DNA from 3 places in the Neorhizobium sp. LjRoot104 genome. Region 3 is predicted to be linked to each of the others. Evidence: riboswitches for the same ligand, from Rfam matches in the RefSeq annotation. Region 3 holds a riboswitch; each other region holds the start of a gene.

Region 1 (5,917 bases), 3.5 Mb from region 3:
GCGCGGATTGATGTCGTCCCCTCCGCCATAGACCGGCGCCGGCTCGACATAACGCGGCTGGGCAGCGATGGCGCCGCCGATCAGGGCGCCGGCACCGAATGCCGCCAGCGGAAACCAGTAACCGTTGTGGCGGCGATAGCCCGGACGGTAGTCGCGATAACCGCGATGCCCACGATACCAGCCGCCGCCATGACGACGGTACTGCACGAGGGTGACCTCCGCATTGGCGTTCGTTTCGATCCCGGCGGCCGGAGCGGCCGGCAGCGGCATCGCCTGAGCCGGCATCAGAGAGCCGGCGAGAACGGCAACGGAGATGCCCGCAACCGCGATGTTCTTCAAAAGAGTCATGTTCAGTCCCCAGATCCCTTGTCCATGTTTCAATTTTCGACAGCCACTTGTTTTAATATGCAGCGGATTTGAAATTTGCCGAGACCTTAGGAAGTTCATCCTGAATGCGCAATTAACGGGCCCCGCGACGAAGCAAGCCCGGTTGCGGCTTGTCCGCGACCGGGCTTGGCTTCAGATGAACGATGCGTGCTTATCTGTAAGGCGAGATGCAGCGTGCCCGCACGCCGGCGCGCGGCACATAGGTGTCGTCCCAGGCGCGGTAGGTGCGATAACGGCTTTCACACCAGGCGACGTGCCGGTTCGAATACTGCGCGCGGGGGGCTTGAATAGCACCACCGATGATCGCGCCGGCACCGAAGGCCGCCAGCGGGAACCAGAAACCGTTGTGATAGCGATAGCCGGCGCGACGGTCACGGTAACCGCGATGACCCCTGTACCAGCCGTAGCGGTCACGCCGGAAGTCGCGACGGTACTGGACATTGGTGACATCGCCCGCGGCCGAAATGCCGGAGGGAGGAGCCGGCATCTGAATGGCCTGCGCTGGCACAAGCCCGGCAAACGTGGTCGCGACGGCAACTGCCACCGCTGTCAGGCGTAGACGAAATGCGTTCATGCGGGGTGTTTCCTCATCTGATTTTTAATCAGAAAACAACGCCGGACGAAGCAATCGGTTCCTGGAGGCAGGCCAGGCGCCGATCAACGCCGATCACGAGCTGGCGATCATGCGACGATCGAAAGCTTCGCCTGGTCGCCCTGCAGCCGGTTCACCATGAAGTTCGAATACCATTCGACGAACTGCATGACGCCACCCTCGTGGAGCACGGAATAGGGACCCGGCTCATAGGCGGGCGAGCGGATGCCGAAGGCGTTTTCCTCGACGATCTGGCGGTCCTGGTCGTTGGTCATGTTCCAGACATGCGTCAGCTCTTCGAGATTGTAGTCGACGCCCTCGACCGCATCCTTGTGAACAAGCCATTTGGTGGTGACCGCCGTTTCCTCCGGCCCGAGCGGGGTGACGCGGAACGAGATCGCGTGGTCGCCGAGAATGTGGTTCCAGCTGCTCGGATAGTGGAAGAGCAGCATGGTGCCGATCGAATTGATCGTCACGTCGTCCGAGAGCTTGCGCTGCACGGCGTTGCGGCCGCTCATCGTGTAGCTCTCGGCATCCTCGATCAGCGGCATGCGCGCGACGCGGAACTGGCCGGTTTCGTCCATGCGGAATTCGCTCGGCAACCCCGCCTCCTCGCAGCGCTGCCAATGGGCGGCGATGACAGGATCGTCCTTGGCACCCTGGACGCCGGTCGCGGTCGGCGATTCCGGATAGGTGCGGCAGAGTTCCGGATGGTTCGCGGCGCAGTGGTAGCACTCGCGGTTGTTTTCCCAGACGAGCTTCCAGTTGCCCTTCTCGATGATCGTCGACTGGTGCGCGACCTTGGCTTCCGACAGGCGATGCGGGGCCAGATAGGGTTCGATCGCGGCGCGGACCGGCGCGAAATCAGGCGCTTCGTTGGCAAGGCAGATGAAGATGTAGCCGGCGACGCTCTCGCAATGGACCTTCTTCATGCTGAACTGGGTCTTGTCGAAATCCTGGCCCATCTGGCGGCCGACCAGAAGCGAGCCGTCCAGCTCGTAGGTCCATTGATGGTAGGGACATACGAGCCGGACCGCCGAGCCATGCTCCTTGGTGCAGACGCGGCTGCCGCGATGGCGGCAGGTATTGTGCAGCGCGCGGATCTGGTTGTCGCGACCGCGCACGACGACCACCGGATAATCGCCGATCTGCAGGGTGAAATAGGCTCCGGCCTTCGGCAGCTCGCAATCATGTCCGACGAACAGCCAGTCGCGATACCAGATCATTTCCAGATCGAGCTTGAAATAGGCGGGATCGGTATAGAAGGGCTGCTCGAGGCTGAAGCCTTCACGACGGTTCTTGAGCTGCCGCAGGGCCTGATTGCGAATTTCCATATTACCTTCCTCGTCAATGTGGACAGCGGAAGGACATGGAAATGCCGGCCGGCCTGAAAGCCCGCGCAACACCCTGTCCCGAACGCCCGCCGCGTCCGGTCGTCATCTTTTGTCCCGAGGCTGGTTTCCGGGCTCAGGAGCTTGTCCCTGGGAGGGACCGGCTCGGCGCCTTCCCGGGCGGCCTTTGCGGCTCTTTCCCAGTGGCTCATGCCGTGCCTTGTTGCTCCACCACCGTTGCGGGGGCAGCGCCGGATCGGATTTTGAAAACCCCTGCCGGCTTCCCAATTCTCCGCCTTCCCTAGTCAGGCGGCACCTCAAGATCGAGGCGGATATAACCATCGAGCGAGCGTGTCGCATAGGCAACATTGCGACATCGGCAACCGCGTTGGCGACAGCGGCGAAACGGCCCAGAATGCAACACTCCAGCTCCGCGAAAGCGAAACCTGTCATTAAGGGATAAGCCATAAAATCCCGGCGTGAATGGGAGCGACGCCACCGTGCAGGCCAAGGGAAAGATCCGTTATTACAAAGCTCCTCCACCAACGCCTCCAGCGCCGGTGGTGGCAAAGACCGCGTCCCATTCCGAATTCCTCCGGACAGGGCGCATCGCCCGCTACAATCCGATCTGGCTGCCGGAAGAGCGTCGCTACCTCACCCACACCGAAGTCGCAGAGCGCACGGGCAAAAGGCTCGAGGCCGCCGGTGAAACGAGCCACAACCGGATCAACTCCTTCCACCGCTCGATCCAGTTCCCGAAGATCATCTTTCACCACACGCTCGATGAGCGGCCGCATCTCGGCTATTGCCACGTCACTGCGGCGAGAACGCTTCTTCCGCGCGGCGTCCCGGTGAGCTGGTCGTTCTATATCGCCAACTTCTTCTCCAAGATCGGCGAGGAGGAAACCTTCTTCGAGCATATCAGCCCGGCCTATTCACGTATGTACTTTGCCGTCGCGGTCGAACGCGAGGCAGGTCAGCCGCTGCAGATCAACCGCACGATCCGCAAGAACGGCCTGCTGTTCCAGACCAACGATCCGATGGAAGCCATCAAGAACGTCCTGATGCTCGGCACTTCCAACGAAATGCTTCGCGAGATCATCAAAAGGCTTTGAAGACGCCACGGGCCGCGTTATTGACGGGCGGACATGACGGCTCAAATCATCGACATCACCCGGGATCATGACGGCGCGCTCGCCCAAGCCTGCGCCGTGCTTGGCGACGGGCTTCCCGTCGCGATCCCGACCGAGACGGTCTACGGGCTTGCGGCGGATGCCACCAATCCCGCCGCCATCACGCGCATTTACGAGACCAAGGGCCGGCCGCGCTTCAATCCGCTGATCTGCCACATGTCGGATCTCGACATGGCCGAGCGTTACGCCGTCTTCGACCCGATCTCGCGCAGGCTTGCCGGAGCTTTCTGGCCAGGGCCTCTTACCCTGATCCTTCGCCTGAAGCCCGAAAGCGGCATCCACGCGCTGGCGACGGCCGGGCTCGATACGGTCGGCATCCGGCTCCCCAAGGGTTTCGCCTCCGAACTGATCCGCGCCTTCGGCAAGCCGCTCGCGGCTCCCAGCGCCAATACGTCCGGCAAGGTGAGCCCGACCAGCGCAGCCCACGTCGCCGACGATCTGGGCGACAAGCTGGCGTTGATCATCGACGGCGGCGCGGCCCCGGTCGGTGTGGAATCGACCATCGTTCGGGTCGAGAACGGAGTGATCCGGCTGCTGCGGCCAGGCGGGGTAGCCGCGGAAGAGATCGAGAAGGCGACCGGGCTTGCGGTGATCCGGCCGGAGGGACCGACGGCAATCATCGAGGCTCCCGGCATGCTGGCCTCTCATTATGCGCCGGGTGCAGCGGTCAGGCTCAACGCCGACCATGTCGAGGCGGGCGAGGCATTGATCCGGCTCGGTTCGGCCCCGGTCAGGGGAATGAAACTCGCCGCAGCGGTTTTTGACCTGAGCCCGTCCGGCGACCTTGCGCAGGCGGCGGCAAACCTGTTCGATTACCTGAAGCGCGCCGACGCCACCGGCGCCGTCAGTATCGCCGTCACGCCCATTCCCGACCATGGGCTCGGCGAGGCCATCAACGACCGGCTGGCAAGGGCGGCCGCCCCCCGGGAATAAGCCGGGGCTAATAGGAGGAGACGCTTATGGACATTTCAGGGCCGAAACCAGAGCTTCTCGACCGCTTCGCGGCGATCGTCGGCGAGAACCACGTCCTGCGCGATGCCCGCGATCTTGCGCCTCATCTCATCGAGGGCCGCGGGCTCTACAAAGGTTCGTCGCCCATGCTCCTGAAGCCGGGTTCGGTCGAGGAAGTGTCAGCGATCCTGAAGCTTGCAAGCGAAACCGGCACGCCGATAGTGCCGCAGACCGGCAATACCGGCCTCGTCGGGGGGCAGACCCCGCGCACCGCTGGCCACGACCTGATCGTCTCGCTCGAACGCATGAACCGCATCCGGGACGTCGATCCGGTCGCAAACGTGCTGGTCGCCGATGCCGGGGCGATCCTTGCGGACGTGCAGAAGGCGGCGGAAGCCGTCGACCGGCTGTTTCCGCTGTCGCTTGGCTCCGAAGGGTCCTGCCGCATCGGCGGCAACCTTTCCACCAATGCCGGCGGCACAGCCGTACTCGCCTACGGCAATACCCGCCAGCTCTGCCTCGGGCTCGAAGTGGTGCTGCCGACCGGCGAAATCTGGGACGGACTGCGCCGGCTCAAGAAGGACAATACCGGCTACGACCTGCGCGACCTGTTCATCGGCGCGGAAGGCACGCTCGGCATCATTACCGGCGCCGTGCTGAAACTCTTTCCGCAGCCGGTCGGGCACCAGGTGGCACTCGCGGGCCTCGCCTCGCCGGCGGATGCGCTGAAACTCTTCGAGCGGGCCTCGAACCTCTGCGGCACGGCGCTGACCGGTTTCGAGATGATGCCGCGCATCGGCATCGAATTCGTGACCCGGCATATCGAGGGCGTGCGCGATCCGCTCTCCGAGCCGCATCCGTGGTACGCGCTGATCGACATCTCGACCTCGGATTCCGCCGAGACGGCCGAGTCCATGGTGCAATCGCTGCTCGAACAGGGCTTTGAGGCCGGCCTCATCCGTGACGCCGTGATCGCCTCCTCCGTCGCCCAGCAGAAGGCGCTCTGGCACATGCGCGAAAGCATGTCGGACGCCCAGAAGCCGGAAGGCGGTTCGATCAAGCATGACGTCTCGGTGCCTGTGTCGAAAATCCCGAGCTTCATGGCAGAAGCCGAGCAGGCGGTGCTGGCAGCCATGCCGGGGGCCCGGGTATGCGCCTTCGGCCATCTCGGGGACGGCAACATCCATTACAACATCTCGCAGCCCATCAGTGCCGACATGGCCGCGGACAAGGCGGCCTTCATCGGCCGCTGGCGGGAAATCAACGCGATCGTCCACGGCATCGTTCTAGCCGCCGGCGGGTCGATTTCGGCCGAACATGGCATCGGCCAACTGAAGCGCGACGAGCTTGCCCATATCCGCTCGCCGATCGAGATGGACCTGATGCGGCGCATCAAGCAGGCTTTCGATCCGGCCGGCATCATGAACCCCGGCAAGGTGGTCGCTATTCCATGACCCGCTCGT
Region 2 (5,917 bases), 2.4 Mb from region 3:
CGCCGACGATGCCAGCTACTGGGCCGGCCAGCGGCGATCTCGACGAGCAGGCGCTGTTCTTCCACCGCTACCCGCGGCCCGGCAAGCTGGAGATCCAGGCAACCAAGCCGCTCGGCAACCAGCGCGACCTGGCGCTCGCCTATTCGCCGGGCGTTGCAGCCCCATGCCTCGCGATTCGCGACAATCCGGATATGGCCGCGGACTATACCGCCCGCGCCAACCTCGTCGCGGTGGTCTCCAACGGCTCGGCCGTACTGGGGCTTGGCAATATCGGACCACTGGCTTCCAAGCCGGTCATGGAAGGCAAGGCCGTCCTCTTCAAGAAATTCGCCGGCATCGACGTTTTCGACATCGAGATCGACGCGCCCGGCATCGAGGCGATGGTCTCGACCGTCTCGGCGCTCGAGCCGACCTTCGGCGGCATCAACCTCGAAGACATCAAGTCGCCGGAGTGTTTCGAAGTCGAACGCCGGCTGCGCGAAAAGATGAACATCCCGGTCTTCCACGACGACCAGCACGGCACTGCGATCATCGTCGCCGCCGCGGTCCTGAACGGGCTTGAACTCGCCGGAAAAAACATCGCCGACGTGAAGATCGTTACCTCAGGCGCGGGTGCTGCCGCGCTCGCCTGCCTGCATCTCCTCGTTTCGCTCGGCGCGAAGAAAGAGAATATCTGGGTCCACGACATCGAAGGCCTTGTCTATGACGGGCGCAATACGCTGATGGACGAGTGGAAGGAAATCTACACCCAGAAATCCGAAAAGCGCGTCCTTGCCGACAGCATCGGCGGCGCCGACGTGTTTCTCGGCCTCTCCGCCGCCGGCGTGCTGAAGCCAGAACTCCTGGCACAGATGGCCGAAAAGCCGCTGATCATGGCGCTTGCCAATCCGACGCCGGAAATCATGCCGGAGCTCGCCCGCGCCGCCCGTCCCGACGCGATGATCTGCACCGGCCGTTCGGACTTCCCGAACCAGGTCAACAACGTGCTGTGTTTCCCCTACATCTTCCGCGGCGCGCTCGATTGCGGCGCCCGGACGATCAACGAGGAAATGAAGATGGCAGCGGTCAAGGCGATCGCAGCGCTTGCACGCGAGGAAGTCTCCGACGTTGCCGCTCGCGCCTATTCCGGCGAGACGCCGATCTTCGGAGCCGACTATCTCATCCCCTCGCCTTTCGATCCGCGCCTCATCCTGCGCATTGCCCCTGCGGTTGCCAAAGCCGCTGCCGAGACCGGCGTCGCCTCGCGGCCGATCCAGGATTTCGAGGCCTATCTCGACCAGTTGAACCGCTTCGTCTGGCGCTCCGGTTTCGTGATGAAGCCGATCTTCAGCGCCGCCAAGGCTTCCGAGAGGAACCGGGTGATCTTCGCCGAGGGCGAGGACGAGCGCGTGCTGCGCGCCGCCCAGGTCCTGCTCGAAGAAAAGACGGCGACCCCGATCCTGATCGGTCGTCCTTCGGTCATCGAAGCGCGGCTTGCCCGCTTCGGTATCCGCATCCGCCCGAATGTCGATTTCGCCGTGGTCAACCCGGAAGACGATCCGCGCTATCGCGACTATGTCGACGAATATTTCGCCCTGGTCGGCCGCGAAGGCATCAATCCGGAAGCGGCGCGCACCATCGTGCGCACCAACAACACGGTGATCGGCGCGCTCGCGGTCAAGCGCGGCGATGCGGATGCGCTGATCTGCGGCGTCGAAGGCCGTTACGACAAGCATCTCAGCGACGTGAACCAGATCATCGGCAAGCGGCCGGACGTCTGCGCCTTCTCGGGCCTCAGCCTGGTGATCTCCCAGCGCGGTGCGATGTTCTTCACCGACACTTTCGTCAACTACAACCCGTCCGCGCAGGAGATCGCCGAGATCACGGTTCTCGCGGCCGAGGAAATCCGCCGGTTCGGCATCACTCCGAAGGCGGCGCTGATCTGCCATTCGAATTTCGGCTCGCGCGATTCGGAAAGCGCCCAGAAGATGCGGGCTGCCCTGAAGCTGGTGCGCCAGCGTGCGCCGGAACTCGAAGTCGACGGCGAAATGCAGGGCGGCTCCGCCCTGTCCGAAACGCTGCGCAAGCGGGCCATGCCGAACAGCTCGCTCACCGGCGAAGCCAACCTGCTGGTCTTCCCGAACCTCGACGCGGCAAACATCTCGCTCGGCCTCGTGCGCAACCTGACGGACGCCCTGCATGTCGGGCCCATCCTTCTCGGGGCGGCCCGGCCGGCGCATATCCTGTCGTCCTCGGTCACGTCGCGCGGCGTGGTGAACATGGCGGCCCTGGCCGTCGTGGAAGCATCGCAGCCAAATTTACAAATTCAATCTTAAGTTGTTTAAACTCGCGATTGGCGTGAGCCCCGTTGGGGGCTCACACCGTATCTGAGATCTGTTTTCACATGCGGTGATCGCCGCTTTATGAGATTGTCAACCGGCACGTTCCATGATGCCATCTCCAAACTCTGGAGAGGATGCCGGAATTGCCGATCCCGCTTCGCGGCCTGCTGACCATACCGCTGTTTTTCCTGCCTGCCGCAGCGCTGGCGGGGGACCCCGCCGTTTGCGCGGCGCTTTACCGGAAACTTGGCAATAGCCCGCAGATCATCGGCAGCACGTCCGCGGCACGCAGCTATGCCCAGCAGCTCGGCGAATACAATACCGATATCCGGGAGCTCAGGATCGACATGCGCCGCGCCGGTTGCGGCAATGGCAGCGTCGTGGTTTTGGGCGGCCCGAATGCCGAGGTCTGCGGCCAGATGCGGGATGCGCTGGACAGAATGGAGCAGAGCCGCGATGCGCTGGCGGCGGAACGGAATAGTTCGCGGCAGATGATCCTGCCCTCGGAAGAGCGGAATGCCATTCTCGCCGCCATTCGCGAACAGCGCTGCATCCCCTCTTTCGAACCGCTGCCGCCTGTTATCGACGATCGGCGAAAGGTGCCGGGGATCGAACTTCCGAAGGAAGAGCAGCCCTATTCCGGGATCACCAACCTGCGCACCCGCCCGCCACAAAAGCCACAGGCAGCCGCCGTCCAGCCGCCGATACTCACACCGCCACCGGAGCGGGCCTACGATCCGAACAGGAAGGTGCGCACCGTCGGGCCGACCTTCCTGCCCGACGAGAGTATCGATCTCAGCAATCCGAAATCGGCAGGACCGCAGCCGCAGCAATAGTCAGCGGTTCTCCCATCGGTCATGAAACACCAGTTCGTCCAGAGTCAGGCGCTGGCGCCAGCCCTTGAGCGCCAGCTCCGGCTCGCCATAGAGCCGATCGACGTAACCGAGGCAGAGCCAGGCGATGATCTCGATGCGGTCGGGAATGCCAAGCAGCCCGCGCACGTCCTCGTCGTGAAAGATGCTGACCCAGCCGACGCCGACGCCTTCGGCCCTGGCCGCAAGCCAGAGGTTCTGCACGGCGCAGACGGTCGAATAGGCGTCCATGCGCGAATTGTGGGTACGGCCGAGCACAACCGGGCCGGCGCGATCGGGATCGCAGGTGACGCAGATCGACAGTGGCGCCTTGCGGATGCCTTCGAGCTTGAGACTGCGATAGAGGTCGCGGCTTTCATCCGGAAACATCTCCGCGGCTTCGTCATTGGCGCGCGAGAAGGCGGTCCATGCGGCCTCCCGCACCGCCTGATCGCGGATGAGGATGAAATTCCAGGGCTGCATGAAGCCGACGGAGGGAGCTGCATGCGCAGCGCCAAGCAGTCGCCTTACCAGGTCGTCCGGCAGCGGATCGGGCAGGAACTGGTCGCGCACGTCGCGGCGGGTCTCGATCGCCCGATAAACGGCCGTACGTTCGGCCTTGGAAAATTCACCGGCGGGCCGCAAGGCATGCGCAAAAGGGTCAGGTCGCATCGTTTATCCCCAACAATGCCGTCGCTCCCCAGCCTTTCGGAAGCAAGGAGAGGTCCGAAACCTTGCCGCCGTCCGCGCGGGTTCGGTCTATCGTGTCAGGCCGGTCTTCTGACTTGGCTTCGTCCGCCTCCCGCCGCGGCCTTCCCGGTTTCCCAGTGGCTGAATTCCTGCGGCCGGGCGTCCACCTCACAGCGTTGGGCACGTTCCGGTTCCACCCCGGATTCCCGATTCTCCGGCTTGTCGCCGGCACCTGACCGGATCAGTTATGCCCCTACCCAGTCTTCGCCGCAAGACGCTCATGCGACAGGGAAATAGCGTACATAGACGAATTCATCACCATCCGGCGACCAGTTGGGCGAGTTCATCGTGCCCTGCCCGCCGAAGAGATCGAACAGCGTCTCGGCATTGCCGCCGTCGATGTCCATCAGCCGGACGCGGACGTCGAGATCACGCGGATGGTCGAGGACATCGGCGTCGTAGGAGATGAAGACGATCTTGTCACCCTTCGGCGACGGATGTGGAAACCAGTCGCCGTAATCGCTGTCGGTGATCCGCTCCGCCGGACCACCGGCGGCCGGAACGCGCCAGATCTGCATGAGCCCGCTGCGGCTGGAGTTGAAATAGATCCACTTGCCGTCGGGCGAATAATCCGGCCCGTCATTGCGGCCCTCGCCAAAGGTCAGCCTGGTCTCCTCACCGCCTTCGATACCGATCGTATAAATGTCGAATTCGTCGCCGCGGATGCCGCAATAGGCGAAGCTTTTTCCGTCGGGCGACCAGCCATGCCAGTAGGACGGCAGGTTCCGGGTCACTAGCCTCGGTACACCGCCACCGACGGGAAGCACATAGATCGCCGACTTGCCGAACTCCACCTTGTCGGAAATGGCGATCAGCGAACCGTCAGGCGAAATGCCGTGGTCGTTGTTGCATTGCAGGGCAAAGCCCGTATCGACAAGTTGCGGACCGCCGTCACCGTCCGGTGACAGCCGATAGATCAGGCCCTCGCTGTTCAGCATCAGATATTGCCCGTCCGGAGACCAGTTGGGCGCCTCGAACAGGGCTTCCGTCTGCCAGACCACCCGCATCGTCCGGCTTCGGATGTTGAAGATCTCGACCGAGCTGCGCAGGGCCATGATCCCTCTCCTACCGGTCCCGGAACCGGTTGGTGATCGGGTAACGCCGGTCGCGGCCGAAATTCTTCTTGGTGATTTTTACCCCGGGCGCCGATTGCCGCCGCTTGTATTCGGCGAGATACAGGAGGTGCTCGATCCGGTGCACGGTGGCGATATCATGCCCGCGGGCGATGATCTCCTCGGTGCCCATCTCCAGCTCGACAAGGCATTCCAGGATATCGTCGAGTACCGGATAGGGCGGCAGCGAATCCTGGTCGGTCTGGTTGGGCCGAAGTTCCGCGGATGGGGCCTTGGAGATGATGTTCTTCGGGATCACCTCGCCGCTCGGGCCGAGCGCCGTCGGCGGCAGGTGTTGGTTGCGCCAAGCGGACAGCGCATAGACCTGCATCTTGTAGAGGTCCTTGATCGGGTTGAAGCCGCCGTTCATGTCGCCGTAGAGGGTGGCGTAACCGACCGACATTTCCGACTTGTTGCCGGTCGTCACCACCATCGAGCCGAACTTGTTGGAGATCGCCATCAGGATCGTGCCGCGGGCGCGGCTCTGGAGGTTCTCCTCGGTAATGCCCTCCTCGGTTACCTCGAACAGTTCGGCCAGCGCCGACGAAAAGCCGTCCACCGGCTCGGCGATCTGCACGATGTCGTAACGGCAGCCGAGCGCCCTGGCGCAATCGGCGGCGTCCTTCAGCGAGTCCTCCGACGTATAGCGATAGGGCAGCATCACCGTGCGCACCCTCTCCTCGCCGAGCGCATCGACGGCGATCGCCGCGCAGATCGCGCTGTCGATACCACCGGACAGGCCGAGCACGACCGACTTGAAGCCGTTCTTGTTGACGTAATCGCGGAAACCGAGAAGGCAGGCGCGGTAATCCGCCTCCTCCTTTTCCGGAATGCGCGCCATCGGCCCTCGGGCGCAATGCCAGGTCTCGCCAATCCGTCTCCA
Region 3 (5,917 bases):
CCACGACGGACATGCGCGGCGATATCGACGTCGAAACCGGCTGCCTTCAGCGCCCGCAGATCGGATATCGTCGCCTTCGAACCAACCAGCAGCACCAGATCGCAGTCGCCGGGAATAACCTGCTCCGGCCTAACCCGGATCAGATCGACGTCGGGCTCCGCCTCCAGCGGATCGAGATCGTCGAAATTGGATATGTGCGACAGGATCGGCACCGCGATCCTGATCTTCGCGCCAGCCTTCCGCACCGAAGGCGCATTGAGGCCAAGCGCATCTTCGGCCGGAAGCCTGGCCGCATCGGCAAAATGCGGCAGCAAACCGATCGACTGCCAGCCAGTCAGATCACCGATCATCCGCATGCCGTCGGCAAACAGGGCCGGGTCGCCGCGAAACCGGTTGACGACAAACCCCCGGATCATCGCCGCATCGTCGGGATCGAGCACCAGCCTGGTGCCGGCAAGGCTGGCGATCACCCCGCCCCGGTCGATATCGCCGATCAGCACCACCGGCACGTCGGCGGCCCGGGCAAACCCCATATTGGCGATGTCGTTGTGGCGAAGATTGATTTCGGATGCGCTGCCGGCGCCTTCGACCAGGACGAGATCGGCCTGATTGCGGAGAATATCGAAACTCTCCAGAACCCGCGGCATCAGTTTCGGCTTGAGCATCTGGTATTCGGCGGCCTTTGCATTGCCTTCGACCCTGCCCTGCACAACCACCTGCGCACCCACCTCGCTCTGCGGCTTCAGGAGTACGGGGTTCATGTGGACGCTGAGCGGCACGCCGGCGGCGCGTGCCTGCAGCGCCTGCGCCCGGCCGATCTCGCCGCCATCGGCGGTCACCGCTGCATTGTTCGACATGTTCTGCGGCTTGAACGGCATGATCTTCAGGCCACGCAGCTTGTAGGCACGGGCAAGTCCGGCCACGACCAGCGACTTGCCCACATCCGAACCCGTTCCCTGAAACATCAGCGCCCGAGCTGGCTTGATCCCGGTCATAGTCTAGAACTCGATGCCGGCCTGGGCCTTCACGCCCGCCTTGAAGTGGTGCTTGACCAGCGTCATCTCGGTCACCATGTCGGCCGCCTCGATCAGCGCCGGCTTGGCATTGCGGCCGGTGACGACCACATGCAGGTCCGGCCGCCGCGCCTGCAGCGCGGCGACGATCTTGTCGAGATCCAGGTAATCGTAACGGAGCGCGATGTTGAGCTCATCGAGGATGACGAGCCCGATCGTCTCGTCCGCCATCAGCTCGATCGCCTTTTCCCAGGCCTTTTCCGCCGCAGCGACATCCCGCTTCAGGTCCTGGGTCTCCCAGGTAAAGCCCTCGCCCATCGTGTGCCAGACGACACGATCGCCGAAGACGGCAAGCGCCGGCTGCTCGCCGGTAGACCAGGCACCCTTGATGAACTGCACGACACCGACCCGGCGATTGTTGCCGAGCATGCGCAGCGCCAGGCCGAAGGCGGCGGTGGATTTGCCCTTGCCGGATCCGGTATGGACGATGAGAAGCCCCTTTTCCTGGGTCTTCTCCGCCACTTCCGCATCCTGAACCGCCTTGCGGTTCGCCATCTTGGCGCGATGACGTTCGACGGAAGCCTCGTCGATCTCCTTCACCGGGAAGCGAGCTTCGCCGGAGATCCGGCAGAAGCTTCCTCGCCGGCGCGGAATTTTTCGCGCACTACGCCGGCAAGCGCACCGAGCACCGCCCAGAACACCAGGTTGGTCGCATAAACGGCGTTGACGAAGCGGGCATAAAGATCCATCGGGACGGCCGTTTCATGGCTCGGCGGCAGCGGCGCGCCGATGAGATGCGGCGCGATCAGAAGCACGATCGCAAGCGCTGCGAACACGGCCGAGCGGGTATAGACGAGCAAGCCCAGACCCACTGCCGTGCAGACTGCCGTCGAGACCCACCAGATCTGGCGCGGACCGAGCTCGGCGGCCGGCATGCCGGGCAGTTCCGGCGGCAGGCCGAGGCCCGGTGCGAGGATGACGACGAGGAAGCCGGCAATGCCGAACATCAAGCCACCGCGCCAGCCCCGGAACCCGCCGAATGCCTCCGAAGCGGCGACGAGGACGAGAGCGAAACCGATGCCCGACAGCATGTCCGCGGCGAGCGTATAGATGAAGCGCTCGAAGCCATCGGCCGGAGCCCAGGCTTCGTCATCATGGTGGTGGTCGGCAGCAGGCGCCGCCGCACCGGCCGCTGCGGGCGCCGCGTCATGGCTGTGAGCGGCCTCACCGCCGGCATTTTCAAACACCTCCGCCTGCAGGATCAGCGGTACCGTGGAGAAGCTCTGCATCACGGTGAGCAGCAGCCCGGACAAAAGCCCGGCGATCACCGCCGTGAAGACGATGTTACGAAACAACGACATTGGGAGAACTCCTCAGTGGCAGGGGAAGGCGAGCGAGTGGCGCGTGTCATGCGCGGCATTGTGGACGACTTCCAGATGCGAGAAGCCGACAAAGCCGACGATGAACAGGCCGAGCAGGGCCGTCATGCTGAGGGGAATGATCTTCGAAGCGGAAATGCCGACTGCAGTTGCGGCAGAATTTTGTACCATGGTCTCGTCCTTTCGCCCTCCACCCGAGGGCCGTTCACGTTCTTTGCCGCCTCTGGCAGGTCTCCTGGCTCGCGGATCGGACGCCTTCTCCCGCCTTCCCAGGATACCGTTGGCCGGATTTCCCAGTGGCTTGACGGCCGAACGACCGTTTTGGGCAAAGACTTTCCGCTTACAGTTGCGGGGGCAGCCGCGGGTTGGACGGTAAATTTCCGTCGCACCGCATTCCCTCTAAAACCCTTTCGGGCACCATAGGCTCGGTCACTATAGACGAATTCGGCGTCACGGCAATCGCCTTTGCGACGCATTGACATGGGCCAGCGACCGGGCTTAGTTGAAAGGAGATGGTCCCTTTCCGGCAACGGGGAGGGCTAAGAGAGAATGCGGTGCGATCCCTTTTTCAGGATCAATGCCGCGGCTGCCCCCGCAACTGTAGGCGGCGAGCCACTTGCCGAGAGGCCACTGGGAAACCGGGAAGGCAGGCAAATGGCGGCGACCCGTGAGCCAGGAGACCTGCCGTCCGACAATTCTGCTTCACCGGGCGGGGTGCTCCGGAGGAAGTTTTTCGATCACCGCAGGCGGTTTCAGCCTCCTGCTCCGCGCCCCGATTTTTCGACCCCGGCGGGAACGCGGCTGACCGATGAGTGACCACCGACCAGATGATCCGGCGACCGCCAGCCCTGCGGATGTGACGATTTTCGTCTGCACCAATTGCCGCGACGAAACAGATAGCGAGGTCCGGCCGGGTATCGCACTGATCGCGGCGTTGCGCGAGGCGGCCGCGGGCAAGCCGCTTGCGGTCAAGCCCGTCACCTGCCTTGCCAATTGCGAAAAAAGCCCGAGCGCTGCCTTCAACCACCGCAGCGGCTGGTCCTATGTCTTCGGCCATCTGTCGCTCGACAATGTCGAGGATATCGTCACCGGCGCAATGATGCTGGCCGAGGACGAGCGCGGTTTCCTTCCCCTTCGCGGCCGCCCCACCTGCCTGCGCGGCAAGGGCATGACGGCCCGCATCCCACCCTTTCATCATCACGAGGACATGCCATCATGAGCGTTTCGTTCGACCGCGTTCCCTGCACCGTCGTTACCGGGTTTCTGGGGGCCGGCAAGACCACGCTGATCCGCAACCTGATCGAGAACCTGAAGGGCAAGCGGCTGGCGATCATCGTCAACGAGTTCGGCGATGTCGGCATCGACGGCGACGTGCTGAAGGGCTGCGGCATCGAAAGCTGCCCGGAAGACAACATCATCGAACTCGCCAATGGCTGCATCTGCTGCACCGTGGCCGATGATTTCGTACCGGCGATCGACCAAATTCTGGCCATGGAGCAGCGTGTCGACCACATCCTCATCGAGACCTCCGGCCTCGCGCTGCCGAAGCCTCTCGTCCAGGCCTTCCAGTGGCCGGACGTGAAAGCGCGGGTGACGGTTGACGCTGTGATTGCCGTGGTGGACGGGCTGGCGCTCGCCGAAGGCCGCGTCGCCGACGACCATGAGGCGCTCGAAGCCCAGCGCCAGGCGGACGGCTCGATCGACCATGACGATCCGGTCGAGGAAGTGTTCGAGGACCAGGTGGCCTGCGCCGACATGATCGTGCTCACCAAGAGCGACCTTCTCGACGCCGCCGGCCTCGCGACCGCCAGGGATCGCGTTTCGGCGCATCTGCCGCGCGCCGTGAAAATCGTCTCGGCCGCCAATGGCGCCATCGATCCGGCGGTGCTGATCGGCCTCGGCCTCGCCGTCGAGGACGACATCGAAAACCGCAAGACCCATCACGACGACGAACTGGACCACGATCACGACGATTTCGACAGCTTCGTCGTCGATTTGGCCGCGGTCACGGATGCCGAACAGCTTGCCGCCCGTATCTCCGCGACGGCGGAAGCAGAGAACGTGCTGCGCATAAAAGGCTTCGTGGAAGTCGCGAACAAGCCGATGCGCCTGCAGGTTCAGGCGGTAGGATCGCGCGTCAACCATTATTTCGACCGCGCCTGGGCACCCGGCGAAGCGCGGGCAAGCCGCCTCGTCGTCATCGGCGAAAAGGGCATCGACCGGGCCGCAATCGAAAGGATGCTGGCCGCATAGGAAGGCCCGAGGGAAGGATGCACATACTCGCCACCACATCGTCGTCGCTTGACGACCTCATCGAACCGGTCGACCTAGATCAGTCGCCGGGCGACGTGGTGGTGCTCTCCTTTTCCGGCAGCGACCTGAACGGGGTAGCGGCGGTTTGGGGTACGGATGGGTGCGGTGGCCGCGCAGATGACGGCAAAAACAAGTGCCAGCGTTCCCCCACCCCAACCCTGCGCCTGACCAATCTCTCCGATCTCCGCCACCCCATGTCGGTGGACCTGTGGATCGAAAAGACGGCTGCCCATGCGAAGGTCATCCTCGTGCGCATCCTCGGCGGCTACGACCGCTGGGCCTATGGCGTCGAAGAACTTTCCCGAGTGGCGCGTGCCAAAAAGATCGCGCTTGCCCTCCTGCCCGGCGAATGCAGCATCCGCGACGAGCGGCTGGCCGGGGCATCGACGGTTTCGCAAGATCAGCTTTCCGCCATCCTTGCCTGCTTCCGAGAGGGCGGCCCGGACAATATGCGGCTTCTCGCCAGACAGCTCGCCGCTCTGGCCGCAGGCAAGGCCGATAATCTCTACGCGGCAATGCCGATGCCGAAAGCCGGTTTCTACAGGCCGGGAAAAGGCATCGTCGAGACCAACGATCTCCTTTCGGGCTTTGCGCCGGATGCGCCGCGCCTGCCTATCCTCTTCTACCGCTCAATGCTGCTCGCCAACGACGCTGCACCGATCGATGCACTGTTCGAGGCGTTGCGGAAACGCGGCTTCGCGCCCGTACCGATCTTCGTCTCCGGCCTGAAGGATGCTGACGCAGTCGCCTTCGTCGAACAGGCGGTCTCGGACCTCAAGCCTTCCGCCATCCTCTCGACCACCGCCTTTGCCAGCGGCACCGACGAGAACGGCGAAACGATCTTCGACCGCAGCGGTGTCCCGGTGTTCCAGATCGTCATCGCCACTACGCGTCGCGAAGGCTGGGCGGAAAACCGGCGCGGCCTCAACCCCGCCGACCTCGCCATGCATGTCGTCCTGCCCGAGCTCGACGGTCGCATCCTAGCCGGTGCGATCTCCTTCAAGGCCGGTGACAATTCCGCCAGCCTCATCAACCAGCCGGAACCGGATCGGGTCGAACAGGTCGCCCACCGCATCGCCGCTTTCCTGCGGATGAAGGCGTCACCTCGCATCGAGCGCAGGATCGTCATCCTCATGCCGGACTATCCGAGCGCACCGGGACGCACCGGTTATGCCGTCGGCCTGGACGTGCCGCAAAGCGTACTCGGGATGC

Evidence for each region. A riboswitch is a leader RNA that binds a small molecule or an ion and turns the genes downstream of it on or off. The one in region 3 is predicted to bind cobalamin.
Region 1: linked by a shared signal. The riboswitch ahead of ACSQ8R_RS02145 (aromatic ring-hydroxylating oxygenase subunit alpha) and the one ahead of ACSQ8R_RS19140 (CbtB domain-containing protein) in region 3 are both predicted to bind cobalamin.
Region 2: linked by a shared signal. The riboswitch ahead of bluB (5,6-dimethylbenzimidazole synthase) and the one ahead of ACSQ8R_RS19140 (CbtB domain-containing protein) in region 3 are both predicted to bind cobalamin.

What each region holds. Positions count from the first base shown of each region.
Region 1 is NZ_CAXURS020000001.1:445,576-451,492, reverse strand. Features, by position in the region: gene ACSQ8R_RS02155 (BA14K family protein) at 1-348, opposite strand, end outside; gene ACSQ8R_RS02150 (BA14K family protein) at 539-961, opposite strand; gene ACSQ8R_RS02145 (aromatic ring-hydroxylating oxygenase subunit alpha) at 1,069-2,313, opposite strand; cobalamin riboswitch at 2,415-2,645, opposite strand; gene ACSQ8R_RS02140 (DUF6656 family protein) at 2,811-3,425, shown strand; gene ACSQ8R_RS02135 (L-threonylcarbamoyladenylate synthase) at 3,459-4,436, shown strand; gene ACSQ8R_RS02130 (FAD-binding oxidoreductase) at 4,463-5,908, shown strand; gene ACSQ8R_RS02125 (winged helix-turn-helix domain-containing protein) at 5,905-5,917, shown strand, end outside.
Region 2 is NZ_CAXURS020000001.1:1,529,996-1,535,912, reverse strand. Features, by position in the region: gene ACSQ8R_RS07850 (NADP-dependent malic enzyme) at 1-2,315, shown strand, start outside; gene ACSQ8R_RS07845 (hypothetical protein) at 2,456-3,157, shown strand; gene bluB (5,6-dimethylbenzimidazole synthase) at 3,158-3,844, opposite strand; cobalamin riboswitch at 3,926-4,113, opposite strand; gene ACSQ8R_RS07835 (TolB family protein) at 4,141-4,971, opposite strand; gene ACSQ8R_RS07830 (NAD+ synthase) at 4,988-5,917, opposite strand, start outside.
Region 3 is NZ_CAXURS020000001.1:3,903,097-3,909,013, forward strand. Features, by position in the region: gene ACSQ8R_RS19125 (cobyric acid synthase) at 1-995, opposite strand, end outside; gene cobO (cob(I)yrinic acid a,c-diamide adenosyltransferase) at 999-1,613, opposite strand; gene ACSQ8R_RS19135 (CbtA family protein) at 1,610-2,374, opposite strand; gene ACSQ8R_RS19140 (CbtB domain-containing protein) at 2,387-2,563, opposite strand; cobalamin riboswitch at 2,601-2,829, opposite strand; cobalamin riboswitch at 2,889-3,095, shown strand; gene ACSQ8R_RS19145 (DUF1636 family protein) at 3,201-3,611, shown strand; gene cobW (cobalamin biosynthesis protein CobW) at 3,608-4,645, shown strand; gene cobN (cobaltochelatase subunit CobN) at 4,663-5,917, shown strand, end outside.